Regions from separate parts of the Streptomyces sp. NPDC002265 genome, predicted to be linked through region 2. Evidence: riboswitches for the same ligand, from Rfam matches in the RefSeq annotation. Region 2 holds a riboswitch; each other region holds the start of a gene.
What was found. Region 2 has a riboswitch for cyclic di-AMP ahead of ABT085_RS11860 (M23 family metallopeptidase). Riboswitches for the same ligand answer to the same signal wherever they lie in the genome.
Positions count from the first base shown of each region.

Region 1: linked by a shared signal. The riboswitch ahead of ABT085_RS37195 (M23 family metallopeptidase) and the one ahead of ABT085_RS11860 (M23 family metallopeptidase) in region 2 are both predicted to bind cyclic di-AMP.
Region 3: linked by a shared signal. The riboswitch ahead of ABT085_RS16330 (transglycosylase SLT domain-containing protein) and the one ahead of ABT085_RS11860 (M23 family metallopeptidase) in region 2 are both predicted to bind cyclic di-AMP.
Region 4: linked by a shared signal. The riboswitch ahead of ABT085_RS17680 (transglycosylase family protein) and the one ahead of ABT085_RS11860 (M23 family metallopeptidase) in region 2 are both predicted to bind cyclic di-AMP.

Region 1 is NZ_JBEOWS010000325.1:3,457-10,851, reverse strand. It holds gene ABT085_RS37200 (PP2C family protein-serine/threonine phosphatase) at 96-1,460, shown strand; cyclic di-AMP (ydaO/yuaA leader) riboswitch at 1,717-1,873, shown strand; gene ABT085_RS37195 (M23 family metallopeptidase) at 1,884-2,912, shown strand; gene ABT085_RS37190 (aldo/keto reductase) at 3,111-4,055, shown strand; gene ABT085_RS37185 (PrsW family intramembrane metalloprotease) at 4,090-5,406, opposite strand; gene trmB (tRNA (guanosine(46)-N7)-methyltransferase TrmB) at 5,502-6,362, opposite strand; gene lhgD (L-2-hydroxyglutarate dehydrogenase) at 6,575-7,395, opposite strand, start outside.
Region 2 is NZ_JBEOWS010000048.1:32,535-39,929, forward strand. It holds gene ABT085_RS11840 (sensor histidine kinase) at 1-1,449, opposite strand, end outside; gene ABT085_RS11845 (MBL fold metallo-hydrolase) at 1,908-3,089, opposite strand; gene ABT085_RS11850 (TetR/AcrR family transcriptional regulator) at 3,286-3,897, shown strand; gene ABT085_RS11855 (SGNH/GDSL hydrolase family protein) at 3,947-4,732, opposite strand; gene ABT085_RS11860 (M23 family metallopeptidase) at 5,068-6,033, opposite strand; cyclic di-AMP (ydaO/yuaA leader) riboswitch at 6,036-6,197, opposite strand; gene ABT085_RS11865 (tyrosine-protein phosphatase) at 6,650-7,395, shown strand, end outside.
Region 3 is NZ_JBEOWS010000077.1:7,875-15,269, forward strand. It holds partial or broken gene ABT085_RS16320 (FAD-dependent oxidoreductase) at 1-155, shown strand, start outside; gene ABT085_RS16325 (HAD family hydrolase) at 304-1,119, shown strand; gene ABT085_RS16330 (transglycosylase SLT domain-containing protein) at 1,139-1,609, opposite strand; cyclic di-AMP (ydaO/yuaA leader) riboswitch at 1,615-1,790, opposite strand; gene ABT085_RS16335 (polyprenyl synthetase family protein) at 2,580-3,590, shown strand; gene ABT085_RS16340 (LolA family protein) at 3,924-5,228, shown strand; gene ABT085_RS16345 (ABC transporter ATP-binding protein) at 5,344-6,348, shown strand; gene ABT085_RS16350 (ABC transporter permease) at 6,335-7,231, shown strand; gene ABT085_RS16355 (flavodoxin family protein) at 7,251-7,395, opposite strand, start outside.
Region 4 is NZ_JBEOWS010000088.1:4,441-11,835, reverse strand. It holds gene ABT085_RS17695 (sel1 repeat family protein) at 1-1,296, shown strand, start outside; gene ABT085_RS17690 (cytochrome P450 family protein) at 1,317-2,606, shown strand; gene ABT085_RS17685 (transglycosylase family protein) at 2,786-3,634, shown strand; cyclic di-AMP (ydaO/yuaA leader) riboswitch at 3,969-4,137, shown strand; gene ABT085_RS17680 (transglycosylase family protein) at 4,141-4,791, shown strand; gene eno (phosphopyruvate hydratase) at 5,109-6,395, shown strand; gene ABT085_RS17670 (FtsB family cell division protein) at 6,522-6,998, shown strand; gene ABT085_RS17665 (DUF501 domain-containing protein) at 7,028-7,395, shown strand, end outside.

The DNA.
Region 1 (7,395 bases), on a different contig from region 2:
CGCCGCCGTCATCCGGTCGGCCCAACATCGCTCGCCCTGCGCGCCGACTCCGGCGAATCTGGACCTTCGTGGCTGGAGACGGCGGGAGACGAGTGGTGCGCTCTGGTGACCTGACGGGTGAGGGGCCGCACGAGGAACCAGGCGCGGCCGAGGGGCCCGGCACGGCCGCGGACGACCACCTCGTCCCGTACGCACGCGAGGGCGGCCGCCTCTCGCCCGACCCCGCCCCGGATCCCGGACCGGTGTCGGGGCCGGACCCCGGCCCAGGCCCGGACCCAGGCCCCGGCGAGCGGGCAGCCGCCGTGCCCGCCTCGCCCGACGCATCCGCGGCCCCTGCATCCTCCGTACCGTCCAGGTCCTCCGTGTCCGCCGACGCCACCGGCGACGAACGGCGGATCTGTCTCCTGCGGTCACTCCTCAGGGTGCTTCCCGCGCTGATGGCCGTCGGCGGGGCCGTCTACGGCATCTGCACGCCCCGCGGCTTCACCGGGGCGCCCCTCTTCACGGCCGCCCCGCTGGTGGCGGCCCCGCTGTACTCCTTCCTCGGCACCGCCGTCACGGGGGTGGCGGCCGTGGCCGGGGCGTACGCCGTGCACGCCCGGTCCACCCGGATCCCGGACGCCGACGCGGTCACCGAGATCGTCACCGTGGCCACGGTCGCCGTGATGGCCGCGGTCATCAACCGTGTCGTGCGCCGCGGCGACCAGCGCCTCGCCAGCGCCCGCGGGATCGCCGAGGCCGCCCAGCGCGCGGTGCTGCCCGAGCCCGCCGCCCGGATCGGCGGCTACGACGTCGCCGCCCGCTACGAGGCCGCCCAGGCCGACGCCTTCATCGGCGGCGACCTCTACGCCGTGCAGGACACCCCGCGCGGCGTGCGGCTGGTCGTCGGGGACGTACGGGGCAAGGGCATGGGGGCGGTGTCGGCGGTGGCCGTGGTCATCGGGGCCTTCCGGGAGGCCGCCGAGCAGGAGGCGACCCTGGAGGCGGTCGCGCAGCGGCTGGAGCGGGCGCTGGCGCGCGAGGGCACCCGGCGCGACGGGCCCGACGCCTTCGAGGGCTTCACCACCGCCGTACTCGCCGAACTTCCGCACGGGGACGAGACGGTACGGATCCTCAACCGCGGGCACCCGCCGCCGCTGCTGCTGCACCCGGACGGCACCGTGCGCCCCCTGCCCGCCCACGAGCCGGCTCTGCCGCTCGGCATGGGCGAGCTGGCCGGCCGGCCCGACCGCGCGGAGGAGACCCGGTTCCCCAGGGGCGCCACCCTGCTCCTGCACACCGACGGCGTCTCCGAGGCGCGCGACACCCAAGGCCGGTTCTACGACCCCGAGGAGCGGCTCGCCGGCCGCTCCTTCCGCGACCCCGAGGAGTTGCTCGCCGCTCTCGCGCGGGATGTGCACCGGCACTGCGGGGGAGGGCTGACGGACGACATGGCCCTGCTCGCCGTGCGGCGGCCCTGACCACGCCTCCGTCACCCGGAGTGATCGAACGACCCCCCTGCGCATAACATCTGAGTCACCATCAAAACCCGGGTGACTCCTGAGGCGTTGCCCCCGCGTCTCGCGCAAGGGCCAACTCGCCCGATTTTCGCCGGTCATCGCCTTAAGTCCTGGCCAAAAATGTTATTGATCAAGCAGAACGGCTTGGAATCCCGCCCCCGTGCCCATTAACGTTCGATAACGCAGCGCGGTTGTCCCAGCCGTCACAAGGCGGCTCCGTGCGCACGCGCCGAATCCCGCAAGGGAACCGGGGAACCAACACCCTGGGGTGAATCGCACGGCCACCACTGTCAGTGACAGGCGGTATACGCGCGTAGGAGACCTTCCTGCTCCGAACCCGTCAGCTAACCCGGTAGGCGAGAAGGAAGGAAGGAGCGCGCCCACGTGGCGTCCAACCCGCCTGCCCCTGAGGCCCCGTTCGTGCCGAGCCAGCCCGACGCCGAGGCTTTCGGCTTCGGCAGCTACCGCGCCGACGAGGGTCCGTGGGAGGAGTGGAATCCCACCGCGGAGACCGTTCGCCCCCCGCGCGGCAAGCATCGTGTCGCCAAGCAGCGTGGCGGGGGACTCGCCCGCAGCTCCACCGTCCTGGGTGTCGGTGTCATAGCCGCCGTCGCCGGCGGCGGAATGGCCAGCGCCAACACCGGCAAGCCCCCGGTCTCCATCTCCCTGCCCGATCTTCCCTCCGTCGGCTCCCTGCTGTCGGACGAGAAGCCCGCCGAGACCGCCCAGGACGTCGCGGCCCCGCTCAGCGGCATAGGCGTGACCACCGCCGAGACCGCCCAGGGCACCACCGACGCCGGTGAGGCGCTGCGCAGCCGGATCATGGCCCAGGCCGAGCAGCAGCAGACCCAGGTCGAGGCCAAGGCCGCCGCCGCTGCCGAGAAGGCCGCCAGCGACGCGGCCGCCAAGGCGGAGCAGGAGGCCAAGCAGAAGGCCGAAGCCGCCAAGAAGAAGGCGGAGGAGGAGGCCGCGAAGAAGGCCGAGGCCGAGCGCCTGGCCGAGCTCGCCAAGCAGTACACGCTGCCGACCTCCTCGTACACGATCACCTCGACCTTCGGCGAGGCCGGCTCCATGTGGTCCTCCGGGTACCACACGGGCCTCGACTTCGCCGCGCCCACCGGAACGCTCATCAAGGCGATCCACAGCGGCACGATCACCGAGGCGGGCTGGGCCGGCTCCTACGGCTACCGCACGATCCTCACCCTCGACGACGGCACCGAGCTGTGGTTCTGCCACCAGTCCTCGATCAGCGTCAGCGTCGGGCAGAAGGTCGCCACCGGCGATGTCATCGGCCGGGTCGGCGCCACCGGCAACGTCACCGGTCCGCACCTGCACCTGGAGGTCCACCCGGGCGGCAGCGCGGACGGGATCGACCCGATGGCCTGGCTGCGCGGCAAGGGACTCACCCCCTGACGTACAGGGCCCCCCGCGTCATCTGACCTCCGGCAGTCCTGGCGACATCCCCCCGACGCCAGGACTGCCGGTTTTTTGCTGCCCGGCCACGGGTCACGGGCCGTGGGCGGTCACGGGCCACGGTTCACGGAAGCGGTGGGAGCGCCGGACGGCGGCCGTACGGAATATCGCCTTCCGGGCCGGGCGTTGACATTGAGCATGACTTCTCTTCGCAAGCTCGGTTCCTCCGACCTCGAGGTCTTCCCGCTCGCCCTCGGCGGCAACGTCTTCGGCTGGACCGCCGACGAGGACCACTCCTTCGCCGTGCTCGACGCCTACGCGGCCGCGGGCGGCAACTTCATCGACACCGCGGACGCCTACTCGGCCTGGGCCGACGGCAACCAGGGCGGCGAGTCCGAGACGATCATCGGCAACTGGGTCAGGGCCCGCGGCAACCGCGCCGACGTCGTCATCGCCACCAAGGTCAGCCAGCACCCCGACTTCCCCGGTCTGACCGCCGCCAACATCAAGGCCGCCGCCGACGCCTCGCTGCGCCGCCTCGGCACCGACCACATCGACCTCTACTACACCCACTTCGACAAGCCCGAGGTGCCGGTCGAGGAGATCATCGGCGCGCTCGACGAGCTGGTGCGGGCGGGCAAGGTGCGCCAGATCGGCGCCTCCAACATCTCCCCCGAGCGGCTGCGCGAGTCCCTGGAGTTCTCCGACCGCGAGGGCCTGGCCCGGTACGTGGCCCTCCAGCCCCACTACAACCTGGTCTCGCGCGAGACCTACGAGGGAGAGCTCCAGGACGTCGCGGCCGGGTCCGGGCTCGCGGCCGTCCCCTACTACGCCCTCGCCTCCGGATTCCTCACGGGCAAGTACCGCCCGGGTACGACGGTCGACAGCGCACGGGCCACCGGCGCCGCCAAGCACCTGGAGACCGACCGCGGCCGCGCGGTCCTCGCCGCCCTCGACGAGATCGCGGGCGCCCATGACGTCGCGGCCGCCACCGTCGCCCTGGCCTGGCTCGCCGCCCGGCCGACGGTGCTGGCCCCGATCGCCTCCGCGCGGACGGTGGAGCAGCTGCCGGCCCTGCTCGGGGTCGCGGAGCTGGAGCTGACGGAGCCGGAGCTCGCCCGCCTCACCGAGGCATCGGCCTGATCCGGCCCGGCCGTCTTCCCCGGACGCGCCGGGGCTACGACCGGTACGGGTTGTAGGCGGGGTACGCGGCCGCCGGATATCCGTACGCCGGCCAGGCCACCGGGGCAGGCGCCGGCATCATCACCGGCACCGGCGGGGCCGTCGCCCGCGCTGCGTAGTCCAGCGCGGGCCGCGCCACCTCCCGGCGCTGCCACAGCTCGTGCAGCAGCTCCCGCTCCCGCACGACGAAGTCGCTGCCGGCCCGGCCCCGGCGACCCTTGCGCCGCAGGGCCGCGAGCGAGGTCGCGTACGTCTCGTACTGCGCCACCGTCCGCTCGGCCGGCTTGCCGAGGTGGTGCCCGGCGTACTCGCGGGCCAGCCGCCGGGCCCGCATCGAGCCGAGCGCGTACGGCTCGGCAGGGGTCAGCCAGCCCGCGGCGACGTACGCGGGCAACTCCTCGTACACGGACCGCAGTTCGCGCTGCCGGGTCCAGATCACCAGCCAGGTCAGCAGGCCGAACGCGGGGACCATGAACAGCCCGTACACGGCGAAGAACCCGTACTCGCCGAAGGTCGCGGAGCCGTTCCAGAACGCGTGCATGCCCATCGCGAGCAGCAGTCCGCCCGGCGGCAGCAGCACCCGGCGCACGCGCTGCCGGTCCGTGCACAGCGCGGCGAGGCCGAAGCCGATGCCGGTGAGGACGGTGAACAGGGGGTGCGCGAACGGCGACATGATGACGCGGACGAAGAAGGTCGCCGCGGTGACGGAGGCGATGCCCCGGTCCCCGCTGAGCTGGTCGGTGCCGAAGGCGGTGCCGAGATAGAGGATGTTCTCGGTGAACGCGAAGCCGGTCGCGGTCACCCCGGCTATGACGACCCCGTCGACGATGCCGGTGAAGTCCCTTCGGCGGAAGAGGAAGACGAGCAGCACGGCGGCGGCCTTGGCGGACTCCTCGACCACGGGCGCTATCACGGTCGCGCCGAGGGTGTCGGCGCCCGACGGATCGGCCGTCGCCGTCGCTATCCACTCCGTCGCGAAGCTGTTGGCGACGATCGCTATCAGCGCCGCGGCACAGGCGCCCCAGGCGAAGGCGAACAGCAGATTGCGCCAGGGGCCCGGCTGGACCCGGTCCAGCCAGCGGAAGGCGGTGACGAGCAACGGCACCGGCAGGACCGCGAGTCCGAGCCCGACCAGGAATCCCTCGGTGCCGGTCTGGCGGCGCACCAGCGCCAGGATGACGAGCCCGGAGAGCGCCAGCAACGTGATCACGGCGCCGTACCGCACCCCTGTGCGCTGCCACCAGCGTGGGTGCCGGACCCCGCCTCCGGCGGGGCCGAAGGGGTGCGTCGGATAAGGGGGAACGGTCGCCACGGCATTGACCCTAACGAGGGAGGGCTGGTCTTGCTGTTCCTTTTGTGCCGCCGGCCCGGCGGCCCGGACGGCCATGTCCACCACGGCCGCCGCGGTTACAGCGGCCGCTGCTCCTGCGGTTCGCGGTGCTGTACGCGACGGAAGAGCAGATCGTTCACGACATGTCCCTTGTCCAGTCCCTGGCCCTCGAAACGGGTCACGGGCCGGAACGCGGGACGGGGCGAGAAACCGCCCTCGGCACGGGTGTTCTCGAAGTCCGGGTGCGCGTCGAGCACGTCGAGCATCTGCTCGGCGTACGGCTCCCAGTCGGTGGCGCAGTGCACGAGCGCGCCGGGCCGCAGCCGGGTCGCGGCGAGGTCGAGGAACTCCGGCTGGATCAGCCGTCGCTTGTGGTGGCGCTTCTTGGGCCACGGGTCGGGGAAGTAGACGCGCAGCCCGGCGAGGGAGTCGGGGGCGAGCATCTCGCGCAGCAGGATGATGGCGTCCCCGTTGGCCACCCGGACGTTGGACAGCCCGTGGTGGTCGGCGAGGTTGAGCAGGTTGCCCTGGCCCGGGGTGTGCACGTCCACGCCGAGCACGTTGGTGTCCGGGTCGGCGGCGGCCATCTGCGCGGTCGCCTCGCCCATCCCGAAGCCGATCTCCAGCACCACCGGGTTGCCGTTGCCGAACAGCTCGCCGAGGTCGACGACGCGCTGCCCGTCGATGTCGAGCCCCCACCGGGACCACAGCCGCTGCAACGCGTCCGCCTGTCCCGTGGTCACCCGGCTGCGCCGCGGCTGGAAGCTGCGGATCCGCCGCTCGAAGTGCGATCCGGCGGGATCGGCCTGCGGGCCGTCGGGAAAGCGGGGCTCTCCCTTCGGCCGGGCGGGCCGGTCGGGCACATCGGTGCCGGACCGGTGCCGATGTGCGTCGGGGGCGGACCGGGGCGCTTCGGGGGAGGTGTTCAGCTCAGACACAGTGGAGTCGATTTTACGGCGCCCGCCGACAGCCCCGGCCGTGACCGCCCTCCTGGCCGGGATCGCCCTCCTGGCCGTGACCGTCTTCCTGATCACGGCGGTCTTCCCGGCCGTGACCACCCGCCTTGCCGTGACCGCCCGCCCGGTCGTGGCGGTCTTCCCGGTCGCGGTGGCTCCTGGGGCGGCCGTCCCCGCCGTCGTGGATCCCGTCCTCATGCCGAGCCCAGTACGGTCAGCGCCCTGCGGGCCACCTCCCGTCCGATCGGCAGCGAGGCCGTCGCCGCCGGCGAGGGCGCGTTCAGCACATGCACGGCCCGCGCGCCCTCCCGGATCAGGAAGTCGTCCACCAGCGTCCCGTCCCGCAGCACGGCCTGGGCCCGCACCCCCGGCGCCGCCCGCACGAGATCCCGCTCGGTCACCTCCGGCAGCAGCCTGCGCACCGCCTGCACGAACGCCCGCTTGGACACCGATCTGTGCAGCTCGCCCATCCCGTACCGCCAGTGCCGCCGGCCCATCCGCCAGGTTCCGGGCCAGGCCGCCGTACCGGCCAGGTCCCGAGGGCGTACGACCCCCCAGCCGTACCCCTCGCGGGCCAGCGCCGGCACCGCATTGGGTCCGACGTGGACCTCCCTGTCGATCCCGCGGGTGAGGTGCACCCCGAGGAACGGGAACGTCGGATCGGGCACCGGATAGACCAGCCCGCGCACCATCTCCGGCCGCGCCAGCTCGTAGTACTCGCCCCGGAACGGCACGATCCGCACCTCGGGCTCGTCCCCGGTCAGCCGCGCCACCTCGTCGCAGTGCAGCCCGGCGCAGTTGACCAGCACCCGCCCGCGCACGATGTCCCCGCGCGCGGTCCGCACGGCGACGCCCCGCTCCGGCCGCCGGTCGATCCGTACGGCCTGTGCCCCGTAGCGGATCTCCGCTCCGGAGGCCTCGGCCAGCCGGCGGGCGACCGCCGCGAAGTCGCACACGCCCGTCGTGCCGACGTGGATGGCGGCAAGACCCCGCACCTCGGGCTCGTACTCCATGA
Region 2 (7,395 bases):
CGCGGAGCCCGCGCCGTTCCCGGTCCGCGCGCTCCCGTCGAGGGCGGCGGGAACGACGGTGCCGCGGTCGTCGTCACGCTGCTGCCGACGCCGTCGGCCGGTCGGGACGGCCGGTGCGGCGGGCGCGAGGTGCCGTCCGGGCTCCGGGGCGGATCCGGTCCCGGACTGCTGCGGTCCGGCGGGACCGGCCGCCGGATCCGCCGGCCGGGGCACGGCGACGGCCCCGACGACGCCACCCGGCGCCGTACCGAGCAGCCCCTGCGGCACGACCAGGACGGCCTGCACCCCGCCGTAGATGTTGGTCTGGAGGCGGACCCTGATGCCGTGTCGGCGCGCGAGCTGGGAGACGACGAAGAGCCCGATCCGGCCGTCGGCGAGCAGCCGGGCGACATTGACCTGGTCGGGGTCGGCGAGCAGGTCGTTCATCCTGCTCTGCTCCTCGGCGGGCATGCCGAGCCCGCGGTCCTCCACCTCGACGGCGAGCCCGGAGGTGACGAGGTTGGCGCGCATCAGCACCTGGGTGTGCGGGGCGGAGAACACCGTGGCGTTCTCGACGAGTTCGGCCAGCAGGTGGATGACGTCGGCGACAGCGTGACCACGCAGCTCGCCGTCGACCGGCGGGACGAGCTTGACCCTTGAGTACTGCTCGACCTCGGCGATCGCGGAGCGCAGCACCTCGGTCATGGACACCGGGTTGCTCCACTGCCGGCGCGAGACCGCCCCGCCGAGCACGGCGAGGTTCTCGGCGTGACGGCGGATGCGGGTGGCGAGGTGGTCGACGTGGAAGAGGCCCTTGAGCAGGTCGGGGTCCTCGATCTGGTTCTCCAGCTCGTCGAGGATGGAGATCTCCCGGTGCACCAGCGACTGGAGCCGCCGGGCCAGGTTCAGGAAGACCTCCAGCTTCTGTTCGCTGCCCGTCTGGCTGGAGAGCTGGGCGGCCTGCACGACGGCGGTGACGGCGCCGTCGTGCGCGCGGGCCAGGTCCGCGGCGAGAAGTTCGAACTCGTCCGCGTCCTTGGCCGGGCCGCCGCGCGGCTTGCGCCGGGGCGCGTTCTCGCCGCGTCGTAACGCCTCGACCACGGCGCGCAGATCGGCCTCGCCGCGGGCGCTGCTGCGGCGCAGCGCGGCGATCCGGTCGGTCACGGACCGGGCGGCACGGTCGGCGGCGACGGCGGCGATCAGGATCCCGGCGACGGTGACCGCGAGGGCGCCGGTCAGCACCGCCCACAGGGTGATGCCCTGTCCGGCCCCGGCGGAGCGGGCGGTGACCAGGATCGCCGCGCACGCGCTGAGGGCGACCGCGATGGGCGGCAGCACGGCGAGCCGCAGGAGTTGCGGCCGTATGTGGGCCTCGGGCAGCGGGACGGCGGGGCGGGCGACCGGCCGCCCGTGCCGCCCGCCGCCGTCACGGCGGTCTGCGCGTGCGGCCGGTGCGCGGAGGTGAGACATCGGTGTCCTCGTGCTGGTCCGTCGAGCCTGAGCCTGGTTGCTCACGCGTGGTGCGCAGCTCGGGCATGCGCCATCGCGATGCCGGTCGGGAGAGTCGAAGAATTCGGCCCTGCGTCGCCCGGCGGACACTCACAGTAGTCGCGCTTGCGACAGGTGCGGTGGGCAGTTGGCAAAGTCCCACGGGGAGCATCCCGCTCTGGTATGAGGCCTCGCACGAAAGACCGATAAACCCACCGGACCCCCCTCCCCCAGGGGGAACACGAAGAGAACCCGGCAGTAAGAAGTTGGTCTCAACCGATCAGAAACAGTCACCGTCGGTGATGTCGAAAGGCTCGGTGATGCCGAAAGGGCGAGAACCGTCGCCGCCCGACCGCGCATCCGCCCGACCGCGCACGGGTGCCGACGGAGCACGAGAGGAAACGGGGCCGCGCATGGTCCGGCCCCGGACGGATCGCCCCCTACTCCCCCGCGAAGGCCGGTTCCGGTCCGGCCGACGCCACCGGCGGCCATGTGGGCCAGCCCCCGGTCGGCGGCTTGGCGACGGCACGCCACCACGGTGCCGAGGGCGCCGCCACGGTCGGCTCGAACGGCTCGCCGGCCACCGGGGCCGCCAGGTTCGCTCCGGCCTTGTGCAGGGCCCGCATCGTGCCCTCGCCCGGCTCGGCCCACGGGTGCGGCGCCAGATTGAAGGTCGCCCAGTGGATGGGCAGCATCACGCCGGCCGCCGGGTCACCGGACTGGAGGTCGAGGTGGGCCTGGACCCCCTCCTCCGGAGTCATATGGATGTCGGGCCAGAAGTCCGAGTAAGCACCGATCTGGATCATTGTGGCGTGGAACGGGCCGTGTTCCGCACCGATGTCCCGGAATCCGTCGAAGTAGCCCGTGTCACCGCTGTGGTAGATCCGGTGTTCCTCGCCGGCCACCACCCAGGAAGCCCACAGCGTGTGCTGGGTGTTGCGCAGCCCACGGCCGCAGAAGTGGCGCGCGGGGGTGGCGGTCAGGGTGAGGCCGCCGATCCGGGTCGACTCGTGCCAGTCCAGCTCGCGCAGCCGGTCGGCCGCCACACCCCAGTGTTCGAGGTGCTCGCCGACCCCGAGCGGCACGGCGAACAGGGTGTCCGTGCCCGCCAGCGCCTTGATCGTGGGCATGTCGAGGTGGTCGTAGTGGTCGTGGGAGATGACGACGACGTCGACCGGGCCGAGCGCGGCCAGCGGCAGGGGCACCGGGTGCAGCCGCTTGGGACCGGCGAAGGCGAACGGCGAGCAGCGCTCCCCCCAGACGGGGTCGAACAGCACCCGTCGGCCGTCGATCTCGGCGAGCACGCTGGAGTGTCCCATCCAGGTGAGCCGCAGTCCGGAGGCGGGCGGCCGGGCGAGGTCGGCGAGGGTGGTGGCGTGCACCGGGATCGTGCCGCTCGGGGCGCGGTGCGACTTGGCCTCCCGGTCGAAGTAGACCTTCGCGAGGGAGGCGGCGGAGCCCGAGGGCCGGATCCGGGACGGGCCGCCGGGATTCTGGAACACCCCGTCCTTGAAGTGGGGCGATCTGCGGATGCGCGCCATGCGCCCGCCGCTCGGGTCCGCGCCGAAGGCCGCGGGCTGCAACGAGCGGAGCCCGAGGCTCGAGGAACGGGAACCGGGCACGGCACCTCCAGGGGGAGTCAGGACGCTTCATTATGGTCGGCTCCTGCCACAACGCCGGTGCCCGGCCGTACGTTCCCGTCCGCCCCGCGGGCAGCCGTGGCACCCGTCACCGGCGACGGCCGTCCCGCGCCCGGACCCGTTTCGTACGGATCACTTCGCCGTACCGGCAGCCGGGGTGCGGCACTAGGGTGACCGGGTGGCGAGAGTGCGGTTGAACGTGGCGGAGCGGCGCGAGGAGTTGCTGCGGGCCGCCGTGCAGCAGATCGAGGCGCGGGGCGTGGCGGCGGTCAGGATCGCCGACGTGGCCTCGGCACTCGGGGTGAGCAACGCGCTGGTGCTCTACCACTTCTCGACCAAGGAGAAGCTGGTCGCCGCCGCCTTCACCTACGCGGCCGAGGAGGACCTGGCCCGGTTGCGCAAGCTGCTCGGCCGCCGGACGACCGCGCTGCGGCGGCTGCGCTCGGCCGTGCGCTGGTACGCCCCCACGGGGCAGGCCAAGGGCTGGCGGCTATGGATCGAGGGCTGGGCGGCGGCGCTTCGCGAGCCCGCGCTGCAGAACGTCACGCGCGACCTCGACCGGCGGTGGAAGGCGGCGCTCGCCGAGGTCGTCGCGGACGGTGTGGCCGCCGGGGAGTTCGAGTGCCCGGACCCCGCGGCCACCGCGCTGCGTCTGACGGCGCTGCTCGACGGGCTCGCCGTGCAGCTGACGTCGTACCCCGGTGCCGTCTCGCGGGCCCGCGCGCAGGAGTGGGTGGACGAGGCGCTCGCCCGGGAACTGGGGCTCGCGCGGGAGGCGTTGACGGCGTAGACGCGGAGCCGGCCGGAGGACCGGCCCCGCGCCCGGGTCCGTCGGCCGCTCAGGCCACGGACGCGATCCGTTCCTTGATGTCCTCCGGGGACAGCGCGCCCTTGGCGGTCACGTGGTCGCCCGAGGACTCCCCGCGCAGCCGTCGGCCGATCCACGGGACCAGGTACTCACGCGCCCAGTGGACGTCGTCGCGCCGTACTTCGAGGGTGCCGCGCGGCGGCAGCGCCGGCCAGGGCTGCTCGGGGTCGGCCGGGACCTCCACGCCGAGGGTCTGGCCCGCGCGCAGCGCCACCCGCGTGTGTCCCTCGGGCGAGAGGTGGAGCCGGTCGTCGTCCCAGGCCCTGCGGTCCTGGACGGACTTGAGGGACCACAGGTCCAGCACCGGGCAGCCGTACCGGTCGGCGACGGCCCGGACGTGCCCGTTGTAGGTCGCGATCTTCCCGCGCAGGTGCTTGAGCAGGGGAACACCGCGGGTGTCGAAGCCGGTCGTCACCATGACCGTGCCGGATACGGCGGTCAGCGCGGCGATCGCGCGCTCGAACCGCTCCGCCACCTCGTCGGGATCGGTCCCGGGCCGGAGGATGTCGTTGCCGCCGGCACAGAAGGAGACCAGGTCCGGCGCGAGTCGGACGGCCTGCGGAAGCTGGTCCTCCACGATCTGGTCGAGGAGCTTTCCGCGTACCGCGAGATTGGTGTACTGGAAGTCGCCCTCGGGCTGCCGGTCCGCCAGGAGTACCGCGAACCGGTCGGCCCAGCCGACGAACGCCCCGTCGGGGCCGGGGTCGCCGACGCCCTCGGTGAAGCTGTCCCCCACCGCTACGTACGACCCGATCACTGCTCTGCTGTCACTCTTCGAATCGTCTGCCACATCGGCTCATGATTCACCTTCGAATGTGACCTACGCGACCGTAGCCATGGGTTGACGGACGGTGAGATAAGCCACTCCTAAAGAGTTGCCCAATCAGGGAATAAGCGTGCGATCCGGGACGTCGACGCAGTGCCCGCACCCGGACGCGCCGAAGGCCGGACCCCGGGGTGGGGGTCCGGCCTTCGACGGCGGAGACGCGCGCGGGAGACGGCCTGTCGGTCGGACAGTCCGTCAGCCGCACAGCCCGTCGTTCGGACGGCCCGGCTGTCAGGCGGCGGCCCGTCGGTCGGACGGCCCGCGGGTCAGACGGCGACGCCGTGCGCCCGGAGGTAGGCGATCGGGTCGATGTCGGAGCCGTAGTCCGGCGTGGTGCGGATCTCGAAGTGCAGGTGCGGGCCGGTCACATTGCCGGTCGCGCCCGAGAGGCCGACCTGCTGACCCGCGGTCACGGCCTGGCCGGCCGAGACGGAGAGCTGGGACAGGTGGGCGTACTGCGCGTAGTGGCCGTCGGCGAGCCGGATGACGACCTGGTTGCCGTACGCGCCTCCCCAGCCGGCCGAGACGACGGTGCCCGCGCCGACGGCCTTGAGCGGGGTGCCGGTCGGGACGACGAAGTCGACGCCGGTGTGGTGGCCGCTGGCCCACATGCTGCCCGCCACGTGGTACGCGGTGCCGATCGGGGCGCCGGCGACCGGGAGCACGAAGCCGCTGGCGGTGGCCTGCGGCGCGGCGGCCTGCGGGGCGGCGGGCTTCGACGCGGAGGACTGCGCGGACGAGGACTCCGTGGACGCGGACTGCGCCGAGGAGGACTCCGCCGACGGGGACTTGGGCGCGTCGGCCTGCGGGGTGGCGGACCGAGCACCCCCGCCCGTCACGGCAGCCGCGCCGATGCTGAGCTTCAGACCGGGGTGGATCAGCGACGGATCGGCCCCGACGGCCGCCCGGTTGTCCTGGTAGAGCCGGTGCCAGCCGCCGTCGACGTGCTGCGCGTCGGCGATCTTCGCGAGGTAGTCGCCGGCGACCACCGTGTAGGTACGGACGTCCGTGCTCTGCCCGGCAGTCTGCTCGGCGGTCTTCTGGCCGCTCGCCGGGACGGACTGCACGGCCGTGCCGGGAACCGACTGGGCGGCGGACTGCGGCGTCGCCGCGTGCGCACCGGTGGCTCCCAGCAGCGGGAGGGCGAGCGCGGCGCCGCCGGTTCCGGCGACGGCGAATGAGCGGGTGAGACGCAGGGTCTTGGGACGGCGGTGCTTACCCTTCGCGGGCATGGCGATTTCCTCTCCGGCGCCTACGAGGTGAGCTGTCGGGTGCGGACTGGAGATGTCCGGCCGCGCTCGCGGCGCGGCTGAACCCCTAGCCTGTTCCGGTGACGGGACCAGGCGGTCGAGCCTGTGGGTCCCCCGCTCCTGCCGTGCACGGGTGAGTGTGCGGACACCGGGCGGCGGCAGGATTAGGCGTCCGTCCGGATCGGTCTGGAACGTAGGCGAGCCCGCCGCAAGGGGACAAGCGCCCTCTTCCGGATCTGCCCGATTTGCTTGATCCGTTACGAGAGATCCCGATTACCCTCCGTGAATTCACCACCCTCTCGCTTCACATCCCCCCAAAAAAGCGCACTGATTGCGTGAACATGACGTACCACGCACGGTCACCGATATGACCCTGCTCACGCGCCCGTCACTCAGTCACCTTTACTCCGGGGCGACTTGGCGCGAAGGGTTTATTTCGGTCATATCTCTCAGAGGTGATACAGAAGGACGATCGGCGCATCGACCCTTGGGGCTGTGGGCAACACGGTCCCCCTGGAACCGATGTCGTATCGTCGACAGCGCATCCCGTCGGCCACCCGCCGAGCCACGCCGACGGGTCCAGCGGGAGGAGCCCCCCTTGACGCAGCAGGTCCCGTCGACCGAGCCCGAACTGGCCGGAGTGCGCAACTTCCGTGACGTCGGCGGGCTGCCGACCGCCGACGGGCGGCGGGTGCGCCACGGCGTGCTGTTCCGCAGCGGTCACCTGGCGCACGCCACCGACGAGGACGCGGCGTTCCTGTCCTCCCTGAAGCTGCACACGATCTTCGACTTCCGCAACGCGGCGGACCAGAAGCTGGAGGGCCCGGACGTCGAGCTGCCCGGCGTGCGCAATGTGAACCTGCCGCTGTCGGACCCGGCGGACGGCTCCGAGTTCTGGAAGATGGTCCGCGACGGCGAGATCGAGCAGCTGCGCGCGATCCTCGGCGAGGGCAAGGCCGCCCACCGGATGATCATGTCGTACCGCACCATCGTCAAGGAACGGACGGACGAGCACTCCCGGGTGCTGCACTCGCTGGCCGAGGACGGTGTCCCCGTCCTGATGCACTGCGCGGCGGGCAAGGACCGCGCCGGCCTGTCCATCGCCGTGACGCTGCTGGCCCTGGGGGTGGAGCGCGAGGCGATCCTCGCCGACTACCTGGAGTCCAACGCCACGCACCGCCGTTACAAGGTGCGCCGCAGCGACTCGTCCTCGGCCGGCTACTCCCCCGAGGTCATGGAGCTGCTCAGCCCCCTGTTCGACGCGCGTGCCGAGTACCTGGCCGCGGCGCTGGAGACCATCGAGGAGAACTGGGGCGGCGTCGACGCCTACCTGGAGCAGGGGCT
Region 3 (7,395 bases), on a different contig from region 2:
CCAGGCTCGGTGCGGGATATGTGTCGTCCGTGCCCGGTCTGTACCTCACCGGACTGCCGGCGGCGGCTTCGTACGGCCCGGTCATGCGGTTCGTGTGCGGCACGGAGTTCGCCTCTCCGCGGCTGGCGAAGCACCTGACGGCGGCCCACGGCTGAGCCGGGGACGAAAAGGTCAACGGGGGCCGTCCCGGGAGCCGTCGGAGACCGCGGGGCTGCCCGCCGGCGCCATCAAGGAGCCCGCAGGCGCCACTTGGGGCCGAAACGAGGGTGAGTCGCGAGGGCGCGGGGTCCGTATTCTCTGATCATGGCCGCTCCCCTCGCATTCTCACTCGTCGCCACCGATCTGGACGGCTCGTTGCTGCGCGGCGACGACACGCTCTCCGACCGGACCCTGGACGCACTCGCGCGGGTGACCCGGGCCGGTGCCCGGCACCTCGTGGTGACGGGCCGCCCGGCGCCGAGGGTGCGGCCGCTGTTCGACGTCATCGGCTGCGCCGGGCTCGCGGTGTGCGGGCAGGGCGCGCAGTTGTACGACGTCGGCGCGGACCGGCTGCTGTGGTCGGTCACCCTCGACCGGGAGCTGGCCGCGACCGCCCTCGGCAAGATCGAGGCCGAGGTGGGACAGGTGTACGCGGCCGTCGACCAGGACGGGGTCGACGGCCTCACGCTCATCGAGCCGGGCTATCTGATGCCGCACCCGACCCTGCCCGCGGTGCGGGTCGGACGGCGCGACGATCTGTGGTGCGAGTCCATCAGCAAGGTACTGCTGCGCCATCCCGCCCTGTCCGACGACGAGTTGGCGGCGACGGCCCGCTCGGTGGTCGGCTCGCTGGCGACGGTCACCATGTCGGGGCCGGGGACCGTGGAACTCCAGCCGTGCGGCATCACCAAGGCGACCGGCCTGGCGCTGGCCGCCGAGCACCTCGGGCTGCGCGCCGAACACGCCCTGGCCTTCGGGGACATGCCCAACGACATCCCCATGTTCGACTGGGCCGCCCACGGCGTGGCGATGGCCAACGCCCATCCCGAACTCAAGTCCGTGGCCGACGAGATCACCCTGTCGAACGAGGACGACGGCATCGCCGTCGTCCTCGAAAGACTCTTTCCCGCAGAGAGGTGACCGTCCCGGGCGGGGCCGGTCAGTAGGCGCTGAACACGCGGTCGATCGAGCCGTACCGCGCGGCGGCGTAGTTGCAGGCGGCCGTGATGTTCGCGACCGGGTCGTATATGTCGAACGACGTGCCGCCCACGTGGTAGCGGGCGAAGGTCGGGTCGATGACCTGGAGCAGGCCCTTGGACGGGATGCCCTTGGCCGCGTTGGAGTCCCAGAGGTTGATGGCGCGCGGGTTTCCGGAGGACTCGCGCATCACGTTGCGGTGGATCCCGTTGTAGGTGCCCGGGATGTGGTGCTGGGCCATGACCGCCAGCGACTGCCGGATCCAGCCGTCGAGGTTGTTGGTGTACTTGGGGGTCGCGGTCACGGGCGTGGTGGTGGCCGCGGAGGCGCAGGTGGCGCCGAGGAGCGGCAGGGCGAGCACGGCGGCGCCGGTACCGGCGACGGCGAGGGTGCGGACGAAACGGGCGCGACGGTTCTTACCGGCAGCGTGCATGACGTGATTCCTCTCGGGTGCCTACGAGGTGAGCTGTCGGGTTCGGGCCGGGAGGTGCCCGTCCGCGCTGCTCTGTGGCGATGCGGCTCAACCCCTAGCCGTTGCGGGTGCGATGTCCGGTCCGGCGGCTTACCTGGGTCCCCCGCTCCTGCCGTGCGGGTGTGTTCGGTGGTGGTGAAGGGCGGCGGCAGGATTAGGTGTTCGCCCGACTTGCCGGGAACGTATGCGAAAGCACATGTCCGGAACAAGTGTCTGATTCACACCTCGCCCTATTTGACCTTGGTCTGAGGCATTTGGGACACTTGATCCTTTGCGGTTGCCAAGGCTCAACTCGCTTGCCGTGGAAGGGTGGCGAGGATAGATGGCCGATGCATCCATTTTTGGCCCGAGTGACCCAATTCACTGCTTACGGAATCGGTCCCATTTGCCGCCAAGTGGAATTCTGTAATTAATAGCGATGAATCGGACATAAAGGTACATAAGGCATGTTTCTGTCGTGTCTGACGGTCCGTCGCCGCGCCTGCCGCGCCTGCCGCGCCTGCCGTGCCCGCCGTACGTGTCGGGGGGAGGGCGGCCGGATCCGGACGGCCCGGTCGCCTCTCGCGGCGGGCCCGGCAGGGGGGTGGGGTGTCGCGGGGCGTGTCGCGCGCGGCGGGGGCGTGAACCCGGTCGGGTGCTTTCGCCCGGCCGGGCCGGGGCGGCGGGAGGCGGCGGTACGTGCGGCCCTGGGGCGCGGATCGCCGCTCTCCGGCGGGCCGACAGGCATCGCCGTATCAGCAGAAAACAGCCGAAGCTCGTCCTTGTCGTCCGATCGGAAACATCCCGGGCATGATCCGGTACCGCCTGGCCGGTAACCGTGGGGGCTATCGGTGATCGAAACGTGACCGGATACGCTGACTTGAGGTGGTGGCAGCGACCTATCGACAAACCGCGCAAGCGCCAGTGGACACCAGCAGACAGGAGACCCCTCGTGACCGTCGTCGGGCCGTTCGGGCTGAGCGTGCGGGACCAGGCTCTGGAAGCCGATGTCCAGGCCGGATTGGCGGCTGTCGAGGAAGGCTTGCTCGAGGCCACCAAGAGCGAGGTCCCCTTCATCACAGAGGCCGCCCAGCATCTGGTGCGGGCGGGCGGGAAGCGTTTCCGGCCACTGCTCGTGATGCTCGCGGCGCAGTTCGGGGACCGGTACGCACCCGGGATCGTGCCGTCGGCGGTGGTGGTGGAACTGACCCACCTCGCCACGCTGTACCACGACGACGTCATGGACGAGGCCGAGGTGCGGCGCGGGGTGGACAGCGCGAACACCCGCTGGGGCAACGCCGTCGCGGTCCTCACCGGTGACTTCCTGTTCGCGCGGGCGTCCCACATCCTGGCCGACCTAGGGCCCGAGGCGGTGCGGGTGCAGGCCGAGGCGTTCGAGCGGCTGGTGACCGGCCAGATCCTGGAGACGGCGGGACCGCAGGACGGGCGCGACCCGGTCGAGCACTACCTGGACGTCCTGGGCGGCAAGACCGGATCGCTGGTGGCGGTGTCGTGCCGGTTCGGGGCGATGATGTCCGGCGCGGACGAGACGGTCGTGGACGTGCTGACGCAGTACGGGGAGCGGCTGGGAGTCGCCTTCCAGCTGGCCGACGACGTGCTGGACATCGCGTCGGAGTCCCGCGAGTCGGGCAAGACGCCCGGGACGGACCTGCGCGAGGGCATCCCCACGCTGCCGGTGCTGCGACTGCGGGAGCGGGCGGCACGGCTGGGGCTGGCGGAGGACATCGCGCTGTGCGAGCTGCTGGACTCCGACCTGACCGACGACGCGAAGCTGGCGCAGGCGCTGGCGGCACTGCGCGAGCACCCCGCGCTGGAGCAGGCACGCAAGGACACCGTGCGGTACGCGCAGGACGCGCGCGCCGCGCTGGCACCGCTGCGGGAGTGCGACGCGAAGCGGGCCCTGGTGGAGCTGTGCGACGCGGTGGTGCACCGGGCGGGCTAGGGCCTGCCGGACCGGGCCCTGCCGGGCAGGGCCCGGAGCTTTGTCCGGCTGCTCCTCCGTGGGAGCCGGACGGCGGTGTCGATCGGACGTGTGCGGTGCCGTGCGCGACCCCTACGGGTCGGGCGCGGCACCGCCTCTTTGTGTCATACCCCAGCAGTACGCGGAGTTGATCCCGCGGTCTGACGCTTCGACAGCACCGATTTGGTGAGATGGACACCACGGAAAACACCACTCCTCACCGATTCGGGTGAGAATGGCGGCTCAGGGTGGGACCACAAGTGCGAGGACGCGCCGAGACGGACAGCCGCCGCCGACCACGGAGGTAGGGCACACATGGCACCGTACGAATCCGACGACAGCACGACCGGTGCGACCGGTACGACCGGCGGGGAGGCCGACGACCTGCGCTCCGGGCGTCGTACGGCCGCTCGGTACGTCGTTCCGGTCGCGGTGGTGGGGGTGGCCGCGGCGACCATCGGGCTCGTCCCGGCGCTCGCCTCCTCCGGGGACCCCGACCTTCCGAAGATCACCGCGCAGCAACTCATCGACAGGATCGCCCAGTCGGACGTGGAGCAGCTGTCCGGCACGGTGAAGATCACCACGGACCTGGGGCTCCCCGATCTCGGCGGGCTGGAGAGCGGTCTCCTGTCGGGCGCCACGGGCTCCGCCGGCGACGGGTCGAGCGCGGACCCGTCCGCCAGGCTGACCGAACTCGCCTCCGGCACGCACACCCTGCGGGTCGCGACCGACGGTCCGGACCGGCAGAAGCTCTCGCTGCTGGAGAGCGCCGCCGAGTACAGCGTCATCCACGACGGCAAGGACGTCTGGGGCTACGACAGCAAGTCCAACGAGGTCTACCACTCGACCGCGGACGACGGCGCGGCCAAGGGCGACAGCCGCGAGGAGCCGGTCCCGGCCACCCCCAAGGGCCTCACCGAGGAGGCCCTGAAGTCGGTCGACGACACCACGTCCGTGACCGTCGACGGCACCATGCAGGTCGCCGGGCGGGACGCGTACAAGCTGCTCGTCAAGCCCAAGCAGTCCGGCAGCACGGTCGGCACGATCAGTGTGGCCGTGGACGCCAAGACCGGGCTGCCGCTGAAGTTCACGCTGACGCCGGCCGGTGGCGGCGCGGCGGTCGTGGACGCGGGCTTCACCCGGATCAGCTTCGCCAAGCCCGCCGCGTCGACCTTCGACTTCACCCCGCCCAAGGGGGCCAAGGTCACCGAGGACGGCGACCACGGGCAGGGCCTGGAGAGCGGGAAGTCCCGGGGCGACGGCGCGCGGGGCGACAAGGGCGCGCAGGGCCTCGAAGGCTTCCCGGGCCTCTCGGGTCTCGCGGGCTCCGAGGGCCCCGGCGACGCCAAGGTCATCGGCGAGGGCTGGACCTCCATCGCCACCTTCGACTCCGGCAGCAAGAGCGGTCTGCCCACCGGTTCCGCCGACGGCGCCGCCGGTCCGGCCGGCGACCTCGGCGGCTTCCTCGGCTCGCTCGGCGACAAGGTCACCGGCAAGTTCGGTTCGGGCACGGTCTTCTCCACCCGCCTGGTGAACGCCCTGATCACGGACGACGGCAAGGTGTACGTCGGCGCGGTCACCAAGGGCGCGCTGGTCAAGGCTGCCGACGCCGATCACTGAGGCGGCCGACTCCGATCGCTGAGGCGGTCGACGCCGGTCACCGAGACGGTCGGCTCCGGCCACTGAGGCGGCTGACGCCGGTCACCGAGGCGGGTACGACGAAACGAGGGAGCCGATGGACGAGCCGTCCGCCACGCAACCGCCCCCGCGGGACGCGGATGCCGACGCCGGTGCCGGTGCGCATGCCGGTGCCGGGGTCATCGACACCCGCGGCCTGACCAAGCGCTACCGCGGCGGACAGCTCGCCGTGGACGGTCTGGACCTGACCGTCCCGGCGGGCAGCGTCTTCGGCTTCCTCGGCCCGAACGGCTCCGGCAAGACCACCACCATCCGCATGCTGATGGGTCTGATCGCGCCCACCTCGGGCACGGCACGGGTGCTGGGGCAGCCCATGCCCCAAGCCGCGCGCGCCGTGCTTCCCCAGGTCGGGGCCCTCATCGAGGGCCCCGCCCTCTACGGCTTCCTCTCCGGCCGCGACAACCTGACGAGGTACGACGCCGCCGACCCGACGGCCGACCCGCGCACCCGGCGTGCCCGCGTCGCGCGGGCGCTGGACCGGGTGGGCCTGTCGGCCGCGGCGGGCAAGAAGGCGAGGGCGTACTCCCTCGGCATGAAACAGCGGCTCGGTCTGGCGGCGGCGCTCCTCCAGCCGCGCCGGCTGCTCGTCCTGGACGAGCCGACCAACGGTCTCGACCCGCAGGGCATGCGGGAGATCCGGGCCCTGGTGCGGGAACTGGCCTCCGACGGCACGACCGTCTTCCTCTCCTCGCACCTGCTCGACGAGATCGAGCAGGTGTGCACGCATGCCGCGGTGATGGCGCAGGGGAGGCTCGTCACCCAGGGAGCCGTCTCCGACCTGGCCGCGGGGGCGCGCGGCCGGCTGGTGGTGACCACGCCCGACCCCGGCGACGCGGCCCGGGTGCTGAAGGAGCAGGGCGTCGGCGACATCGTCGTGGCGGAGGACCGGGTGAGCGGCGAACCACCGGAGAGGGATCTCGCCGAGGTGAACGCGGCACTGGTGACCGCCGGTGTCCGGGTGCGTGGCTTCGGGGTCGAACGGGCCTCGCTGGAGGACGCGTTCGTGGCCCTGACGGGGGAGGGGTTCGATGTCGCGGGTTGAGGCGGCCGTCCCGGCCGGCGCGGTGGGCGTACCCCGGCGGCCCGGCCCGTTGTGGACCTTCGGACTGCTGGGCAGCGAACTGGCGACCACCTTCCGGCGCTGGCGCACGCTCGCCCTGCTGGGTGTGCTGGCGGCCGTGCCGGTCCTGGTCGGGATCGCGGTCAGGATCGAGACCGGCGACGGGTCCCCGGCCGGGCGCGGAGGCGGCGGCGGGCCGGCGTTCATCGCGCAGATCACCAACAACGGTCTGTTCCTGGTGTTCACGGCGCTGGCCGCGACGCTTCCGTTCTTCCTGCCGATGGCGGTCGGGGTGGTCGCGGGCGACGCGATCGCGGGCGAGGCGAGCGCCGGGACGCTCCGCTACCTCCTGGTGGCGCCCGCCGGCCGCACCCGCCTGCTGCTCACCAAGTACGCGACCACGATCGCCTTCTGCCTGGTGGCCACGCTCGTCGTCGCCACCTCGGCGATGGTGATCGGGGCCCTGCTCTTCCCGCTCGGTGATCTGACGACGATCTCCGGCACCCGGATCTCGTTCGCCGAGGGCCTGGGCCGGGCGGTGCTGATCGCCCTGGTCGTCGCCGCCTCACTGGTCGGCGTCGCGGCGCTCGGCCTGTTCGTGTCGACCCTGACCGGCAGCGGTATCGCGGCCATGGCGACGACCGTGGGCCTGCTGATCACCGTTCAGATCGTCGACCAGATCCCACAGCTGCACGCGATCCAGCCGTACCTGTTCTCGCACTACTGGCTGTCCTTCGCCGACCTGATGCGCGAACCGGTCTACTGGGACGACCTGGTGAAGAACCTCGGCCTCCAGGGGCTGTACGCGGCGGTGTTCGGCACCGCCGCGTGGGCCCGCTTCACGACGAAGGACATCAGTACCTAGCCCGTTGGGAGAGGGCGTGTCACGCGTCCTCGAACGGGAAGCGGGCGAGCGGCGCCTCGCGTGCGAAGAACGTCTTCGCGCGCGTCAGCGCCGCGGTGTCCTTCAGCACGTCGCCGCGGTCGCTGCCGTTGCCGAGCAGGACCCCGCCGAACCGCATCTTCAGG
Region 4 (7,395 bases), on a different contig from region 2:
TATGTGGAACGGGACATCGACGCCGGGCTGCGCGGCTGGCACGAGCGGGACGACCTTCTGGTCGTCACCGGCGGCCCGCTGTCCGGCAAGTCACGCACGGCCTGGTCCGCCGCGGCCCACGCCGTCGGGCACTCCGGCCGGGTCTTCGCGCCCGCTCCCGGTACGGATCTGCGCGGTCTGCCGGAGGCGCTGCACGGCCGGGCCGGCCGCCATGTCCTGTGGCTCGACCAGCTGGAGGACCACCTCGGCGAACACGGCCTGAACCTGGGACTGCTGGGCCGGCTCTCCGCACTGCGCGTCCCCGTGGTGGCCACCCTGCGCGACGAGGTCTACGAGGAACACCGCTTCGGCGACGGACCCGCGTCCAAGCTGCTGGCCCGGGCGCGGGTGGCGCGCGTGCGTTCCTGGTGGAGCGAGGACGAGCTCGCCCGGCTGGCCGGGCACCGCGACGACGACCGGCTCGCCGACGCGTGGGAGTGGTCCGACGAGGGCGTCACCCAGTTCCTCGCACTCGGCCCCGAGCTCGAAGACCTGTGGCACAGCTCCGGGTGGTCCAACAGCCGCCATCCGTACGGGCACCTGCTGGTCCGGGCGGCCGTCGACCTCGCGCGCTGCGGAGTCACCGGAGGCATGCCGGACCGCCTGCTGAGGGAGGCGGCCTCGTGCTACGGCAGAAGGCGGCCGGGCGGGGAGTCCTTCCAGGAGGCGACGGCCTGGGCGGCCACACCGCGGCACGGAGTGGCCGGGCTGCTGGTGCCCGTCCCGGGGCCGGGCGCGGGGGAGGGCGAGGCGGCGGCGTGGCGGCCGTACGGATCGCTGGTCGCGCAGGCGCGGCGGACGTCGGCGCCGGTGCGCGCGGCCCTCTGGCGCTGCGCGCTGGAGGGGACGCGCCACGACGCCGACGCGCACCACGACGTCCGCAGGACCGCCCACGCCGTCTTCGCCCCGAGAGCCGAAGCGGGGGACACCGAGGCCATGCACCTCCTGGGCGAGCTGGGTGCGGACGTCGAGGACGAGGCCACCGCGCTGGAGTGGTTCCGCAAGGCGGCCGACGCCGGGCGTACGGACCTGGCGGCGCGGGTGGGGGAACTGCTCCTCGGGCAGGGGAAGGCCGAGCAGGCCCTGCCGTATCTGCGGGCGGCGGTCGCGGACGCCCCGCACGCACACGTGACCCACCTGCTCGGCCGGGCCCATCTGGTCCTGGCCGAGCACTGGCTGCGGACGGCGGCCGAGAGCGGCCACGAGGAGGCGCAGCGCCGGCTGCGCGAGCTGACGGCCCCGCAGGCCGAACGATGAAAGCCAGCTAACGTCGGGGCGTGACCAACCAGCCCGCCCCCGGCGACCCCGTACCCGTGCCCGACCGCCCCGCCCCCGATCTCTTCACCTGGGAGTTCGCCGCCGATCCGTATCCGGCCTACGCCTGGCTGCGCGAGCACGCCCCCGTGCACCGCACCCGGCTGCCCAGCGGGGTCGAGGCCTGGCTGGTCACCCGGTACGCGGACGCCCGGCAGGCCCTCGCCGACCAGCGGCTGAGCAAGAACCCCGCGCACCACGACGAGCCCGCGCACGCCAAGGGCAAGACCGGCATCCCCGGTGAACGCAAGGCCGAGCTGATGACCCATCTGCTCAACATCGACCCGCCGGACCACACCAGGCTCCGGCGGCTGGTCAGCACGGCGTTCACCCCGCGCCGGGTCGCGGAGTTCGCGCCGCGCGTGCAGGAGCTGACCGACCGGCTGATCGACGGCTTCGCCGATCGGGGCTCCGCCGACCTCATCCACGAGTTCGCCTTCCCGCTGCCCATCTACGCCATCTGCGACCTGCTCGGCGTACCTCGCGAGGACCAGGACGACTTCCGGGACTGGGCGGGCATGATGATCCGGCACGGCGGCGGGCCGCGGGGCGGGGTCGCACGGTCGGTGAAGAAGATGCGCGGCTATCTCGCCGAGCTCATCCACCGCAAGCGGGAGGCGCTGCCCGAGACCGCCGCACCCGGCGAGGACCTCATCTCCGGTCTCATCCGCGCCTCCGACCACGGCGAGCACCTCACCGAGAACGAGGCCGCCGCCATGGCGTTCATCCTGCTGTTCGCCGGGTTCGAGACCACGGTCAACCTCATCGGCAACGGTATGTACGCCCTGCTGACCCATCCCGCTCAGCGCGAGCGCCTCCAGTCGTCCCTGGCCGCGGGCGAATCCGCACTGATGGAGACCGGCATCGAGGAACTCCTGCGTTTCGACGGGCCGGTGGAGCTGGCGACCTGGCGGTTCGCGACCGGGCCGCTGACCATCGGCGGCCAGGACATCGCCCCCGGGGACCCCGTCCTCGTCGTCCTGGCGGCCGCGGACCGGGACCCGGAGCGGTTCACCGATCCCGATGTGCTCGACCTCACTCGCAGTGACAACCAACACCTCGGTTACGGCCATGGAATCCACTATTGCCTGGGTGCGCCGCTGGCCCGGCTGGAGGGACGCACCGCGCTCACCACGCTGCTCACCCGGCTCCCCGACCTGCAACTCGCCGTGGAACCAGCGGACTTGAGATGGCGTGGTGGGCTCATCATGCGCGGGCTGCGTGCCCTGCCTGTGGAGTTCACGGCGGTCTGACCGATTGGCGGCAGTCGTGAGGGTTCCGTACCGGGGTGACGCACCGTCAACATTGTGATCTGCGCGTGATCTCCGTGGCATGAACTTGTGACAAGTGATCGTGTGCCGATACGTTCAATCATCAACACGGCGCAGCCTCACGCCGTGTCGGTCACCGCTGTCGTACGAAAGGTTTCCGCATGCTCTCCGGAAACGGTCGTCACCGTCGTCCCCGCCAGGCCCCGGCCCTGCTCGTCGCGGCCGGAGTGGCAGGTTCCGCCATCGCCATCCCGCTGCTGGGCGCAGGCGGCGCGAGCGCGGCCGAGGGCAGCACCTGGGACCAGGTCGCGCAGTGCGAGACCGGCGGCTCCTGGAGTGCCGACAGCGGTGACGGGCACTTCGGCGGCCTGCATCTGACCCAGGCGGACTGGGAGCAGTACGGCGGTCTCGACTACGCCGCCAGGGCCGATCTGGCCAGCCGGTCCCAGCAGATAGCCGTCGCCGAGAAGATCCTCGCCGCCCAGGGTGCCGGTGCCTGGTCCACGTGCGGACTCACCTCGGGGCTCGCCCAGGACTCCGCGACGTCCGTCATCGACACGGGTGTGGCGGGCGACTCCGCGAGCGGCGCGTCCGACGCGAGCGGTTCGACCTCGGTGCCGGACGTGCTCGGCCTGCCCGACTCCTCCGCCGGAGCCTCCACCGACCCGTCCGCGACGCCCGCCGCCGGCACCGCGTCCGCCGACCCCTCCGCCCTGCCTTCCGGTACGGCCTCCACCGCCGCCCCCTCCACGAGCGCGACGGACAAGACGGACAATGGCGCCGATACCGCCACGAGTGATGCTCAGGGTGACGATTCCTCCGCAAGCGATGCAAAGGTGGATGATTCCGCCAACTCCCGGCAGGCCATCGGCGCTTCGGGCCTGGTCGACACGGGTGACCTGACCGGCACCGGCCGCCACCGCGGCGCCAGCGCCGACGAGGACACGCCCTCCGCCGACGCCGACCTGTCCTTCATCGGCCGGCACGCCTCGACCGCCTACGGTTCCTGACCCGCCCGCCGGGGTGGTCCGCCACCTCCGGACCGGCCCTCCGCATTCCCGCGACGGACGACGCGGTGGGCAGGGGGCGGGTGGTGCCGGCCAGGACCGTGTCTTGCCCGGTCAGGCCGGGGAGGCACCTGCCTAAACGGGCGTAAAGCGGCGAGAGTTGACGCCCCATTTCACCGCTAAATGTCCGTTTTGGTGAAACTGTGGGATGAGTCTCAGAAGCCCTGATCGTCTTTGGAAATACCCGGATCGCGTGTCTACGGTCGAGACCGCTCGCCACAGCGGGCACCGGCTGCCGCAACGCCGAATCCTGCCAGCGGCTGCCCGGGAACATTCGTCGCGTCAAGCGCCGTCGGCAGGAGCGGGGGACCCAAGGTAAGCGCCGGGCCCAGCGGTTGAAGCTGGTGCCGGCTCGGGGTGAAGCCGCGTCCCGTGAGGGGCGTGGCCGGGCAACTCAACCGGCCCGAACCCGACAGCTCACCTCGCAGGCGTCGGTGAGGGGATCCACCATGCTGTTTTCCGGTAAGGGCACGCACCGCAGCCCGTCCAAGGCCACCCGCATCGCCGCGCTCGCCGGTGTCACCGGTGTCGCCATCGCCGCCCCGCTGTTCGCGGCCGGCAACGCCTCCGCCGCCACCGCCGCCGAGTGGGACGTCGTCGCCCAGTGCGAGTCCGGCGGCAACTGGGCCATCAACACCGGCAACGGCTACTACGGCGGTGTCCAGTTCTCCGCCTCCACCTGGGCCGCGTACGGCGGCACGCAGTACGCCTCGCAGGCCAACCTGGCCACCAAGGCCCAGCAGATCACCATCGCCGAGAAGGTCCTCGCCTCCCAGGGCAAGGGTGCCTGGCCGGTCTGCGGCAAGGGCCTGTCCCGCACCCCCTACGCCGCTGCCGCCCCCGCGCCGAGCACCGCCACCCGCGCGGCCGAGACGCAGACCGCCTCCCGCTCCGCCGAGCGCCCGACCGTCACCACCCCGGCCGGCCAGAAGGTCGCCAAGGGTGACGGCGAGTACAAGGTCGTCAAGGGTGACACGCTCAGCAGCATCGCCCAGAAGCACCAGGTCAAGGGTGGCTGGCAGGCGCTGTTCAAGCTGAACAAGGGTGTCGTCGCCAACGCCGACGTCATCTACCCCGGCCAGCAGCTGCACCTGAAGTGACAGCGCGCTCGTAGCTGAACCACGGCGGCCTCCCAGCCGTGTCCTTCATTGTGGAGGCCACGTGAGGGCCGTCCCCCGTCCCCACGGGCTCCCCGTCCCGGTGCGTTCTTCCCCCGTACGCACCGGGACGGGGTTTTTTGTCGAACCGGCTTTGTTCCGTTCGGAAACAATTTACTCTCGGTTCCGTCCATGACGCGGTCAACGACTGGTTGATCGCCCCGGGACGGTTAGGCTCAGTCCCGCGCGGCCACCACAGGCCTGCGCATCACCACCGGGCTCTCCGGCCCGGCGTAGCTTGCGTCACATCCCAGAAGGAGATGCTCGTGCCGTCCATCGACGTCGTCGTAGCCCGGGAAATCCTGGACTCCCGAGGCAACCCCACGGTCGAGGTCGAGGTCGGCCTCGACGACGGCAGCACGGGTCGTGCCGCCGTTCCGTCCGGCGCCTCCACCGGTGCCTTCGAGGCCATCGAGCTCCGTGACGGTGACCCCAACCGTTACCAGGGCAAGGGTGTCGAGAAGGCCGTCCTCGCCGTCATCGAGCAGATCGGTCCGGAGCTCGTCGGCTACGACGCCACCGAGCAGCGCCTGATCGACCAGGCGATGTTCGACCTGGACGCCACCGACAACAAGGGCTCGCTCGGCGCGAACGCCATCCTCGGCGTCTCCCTCGCCGTCGCGCACGCCGCCTCCGAGGCGTCCGACCTCCCGCTCTTCCGTTACCTGGGCGGCCCGAACGCGCACCTGCTGCCCGTTCCGATGATGAACATCCTGAACGGCGGCTCGCACGCCGACTCCAACGTGGACATCCAGGAGTTCATGATCGCCCCGATCGGCGCGGAGACCTTCTCCGAGGCCCTGCGCTGGGGTGCCGAGGTCTACCACACCCTCAAGAAGGTGCTGAAGACCAAGGGCCTGTCCACCGGTCTCGGCGACGAGGGCGGCTTCGCCCCGAACCTGGAGTCCAACCGCGCCGCCCTCGACCTCATCGTCGAGGCCATCAAGGAGGCCGGTTACACCCCCGGCGAGCAGATCGCCCTCGCCCTCGACGTCGCCGCCTCCGAGTTCTACAAGGACGGCGTCTACACCTTCGAGGGCAAGGAGCGCTCCGCCGCCGAGATGACCGAGTACTACGCCGAGCTCGTGGCGGCGTACCCGCTGGTCTCCATCGAGGACCCGCTGTTCGAGGACGACTGGGCCGGCTGGAAGATCATCACCGACCAGCTGGGCGACAAGGTCCAGATCGTCGGCGACGACCTCTTCGTCACCAACCCGGAGCGCCTGGCCCGCGGCATCGAGGAGGGCACCGCCAACGCCCTGCTCGTCAAGGTCAACCAGATCGGTTCGCTGACCGAGACCCTGGACGCCGTCGAGCTCGCCCAGCGCAACGGCTTCAAGTGCATGATGTCCCACCGCTCCGGCGAGACCGAGGACGTCACCATCGCCGACCTCGCGGTCGCCGTGAACTGCGGCCAGATCAAGACCGGTGCCCCGGCCCGCTCGGACCGCGTCGCCAAGTACAACCAGCTGCTGCGCATCGAGGAGATCCTCGACGACGCCGCGGTGTACGCCGGCCGCAGCGCCTTCCCGCGCTTCAAGGGCTGAGCCCTACCGGGTCAAGCCTGAGCCAGTCGTACGTACGTCCCCGTACTCGGTCCCGTACCGTGTCCGGGGACGTACGCGTGTGACGGCGCGGGTGACAACGGGTGCGAAGGGGAGGCGAAGAGCCAGATGGCCGTGAAGGACCGGGACCGTTTCTCCACCGCGACCAGGCTGCGGGTGCTCGGCGAGCAGACCGCGGCCCGGGTCTACCGCTCCCAGACCAGACGGCAGGCCCGCCGCTCCCGCCTCACCGGCCGGGCCGCGCTGCTCGCCCTCGTGCTGTGCTCGCTGGTCGTGGCCCTCGCATACCCCATAAGGCAGTACGTCTCGCAGCGCGCCGAGATCGCCGACATGGAGCGGCAGAAGCAGCAGGCCAGGGAGCGCGTGGAGGAACTGCGCGACCTCAAGGCACGCTGGCAGGACGACGCGTACGCCGAGCAGCAGATCCGGCAGCGGCTGCACTACGTGATGCCCGGCGAGACCGGTTACGTGGTGATCGACCCGGACGCGGTCAAGCAGTCGCGGGCCGCCCGCGGGGCGGCGCGCCGCCCCTGGTACTCGAACGTCTGGGACGGAGTCGACAAGTCCGACGCCTCCGACCGATGACGGATAGCAGAAAGACAAGCTCAGGACAGATGGAAACGCCCCCGCCGACCACTCCTCGCACCGAGCCCACCGACGCGGACGTCGAGGCCTTCAAGCAGCAGCTCGGGCGGCCGCCGCGCGGGCTGCGCGCCATCGCGCACCGGTGCCCCTGCGGCCAGCCGGACGTCGTGGAGACGGCCCCCCGGCTGCCCGACGGCACGCCCTTCCCGACGCTCTACTACCTGACGTGCCCGAAGGCGAACTCCGCGATCGGCACGCTGGAGGCGAACGGCGTGATGAAGGAGATGACCGACCGGCTCGCGACCGACCCCGAACTGGCCGCCGCCTACCGCGGCGCGCACGAGGACTACATCCGCCGGCGCGACGAGATCGAGGAGCTGACGGGCTTCCCGAGCGC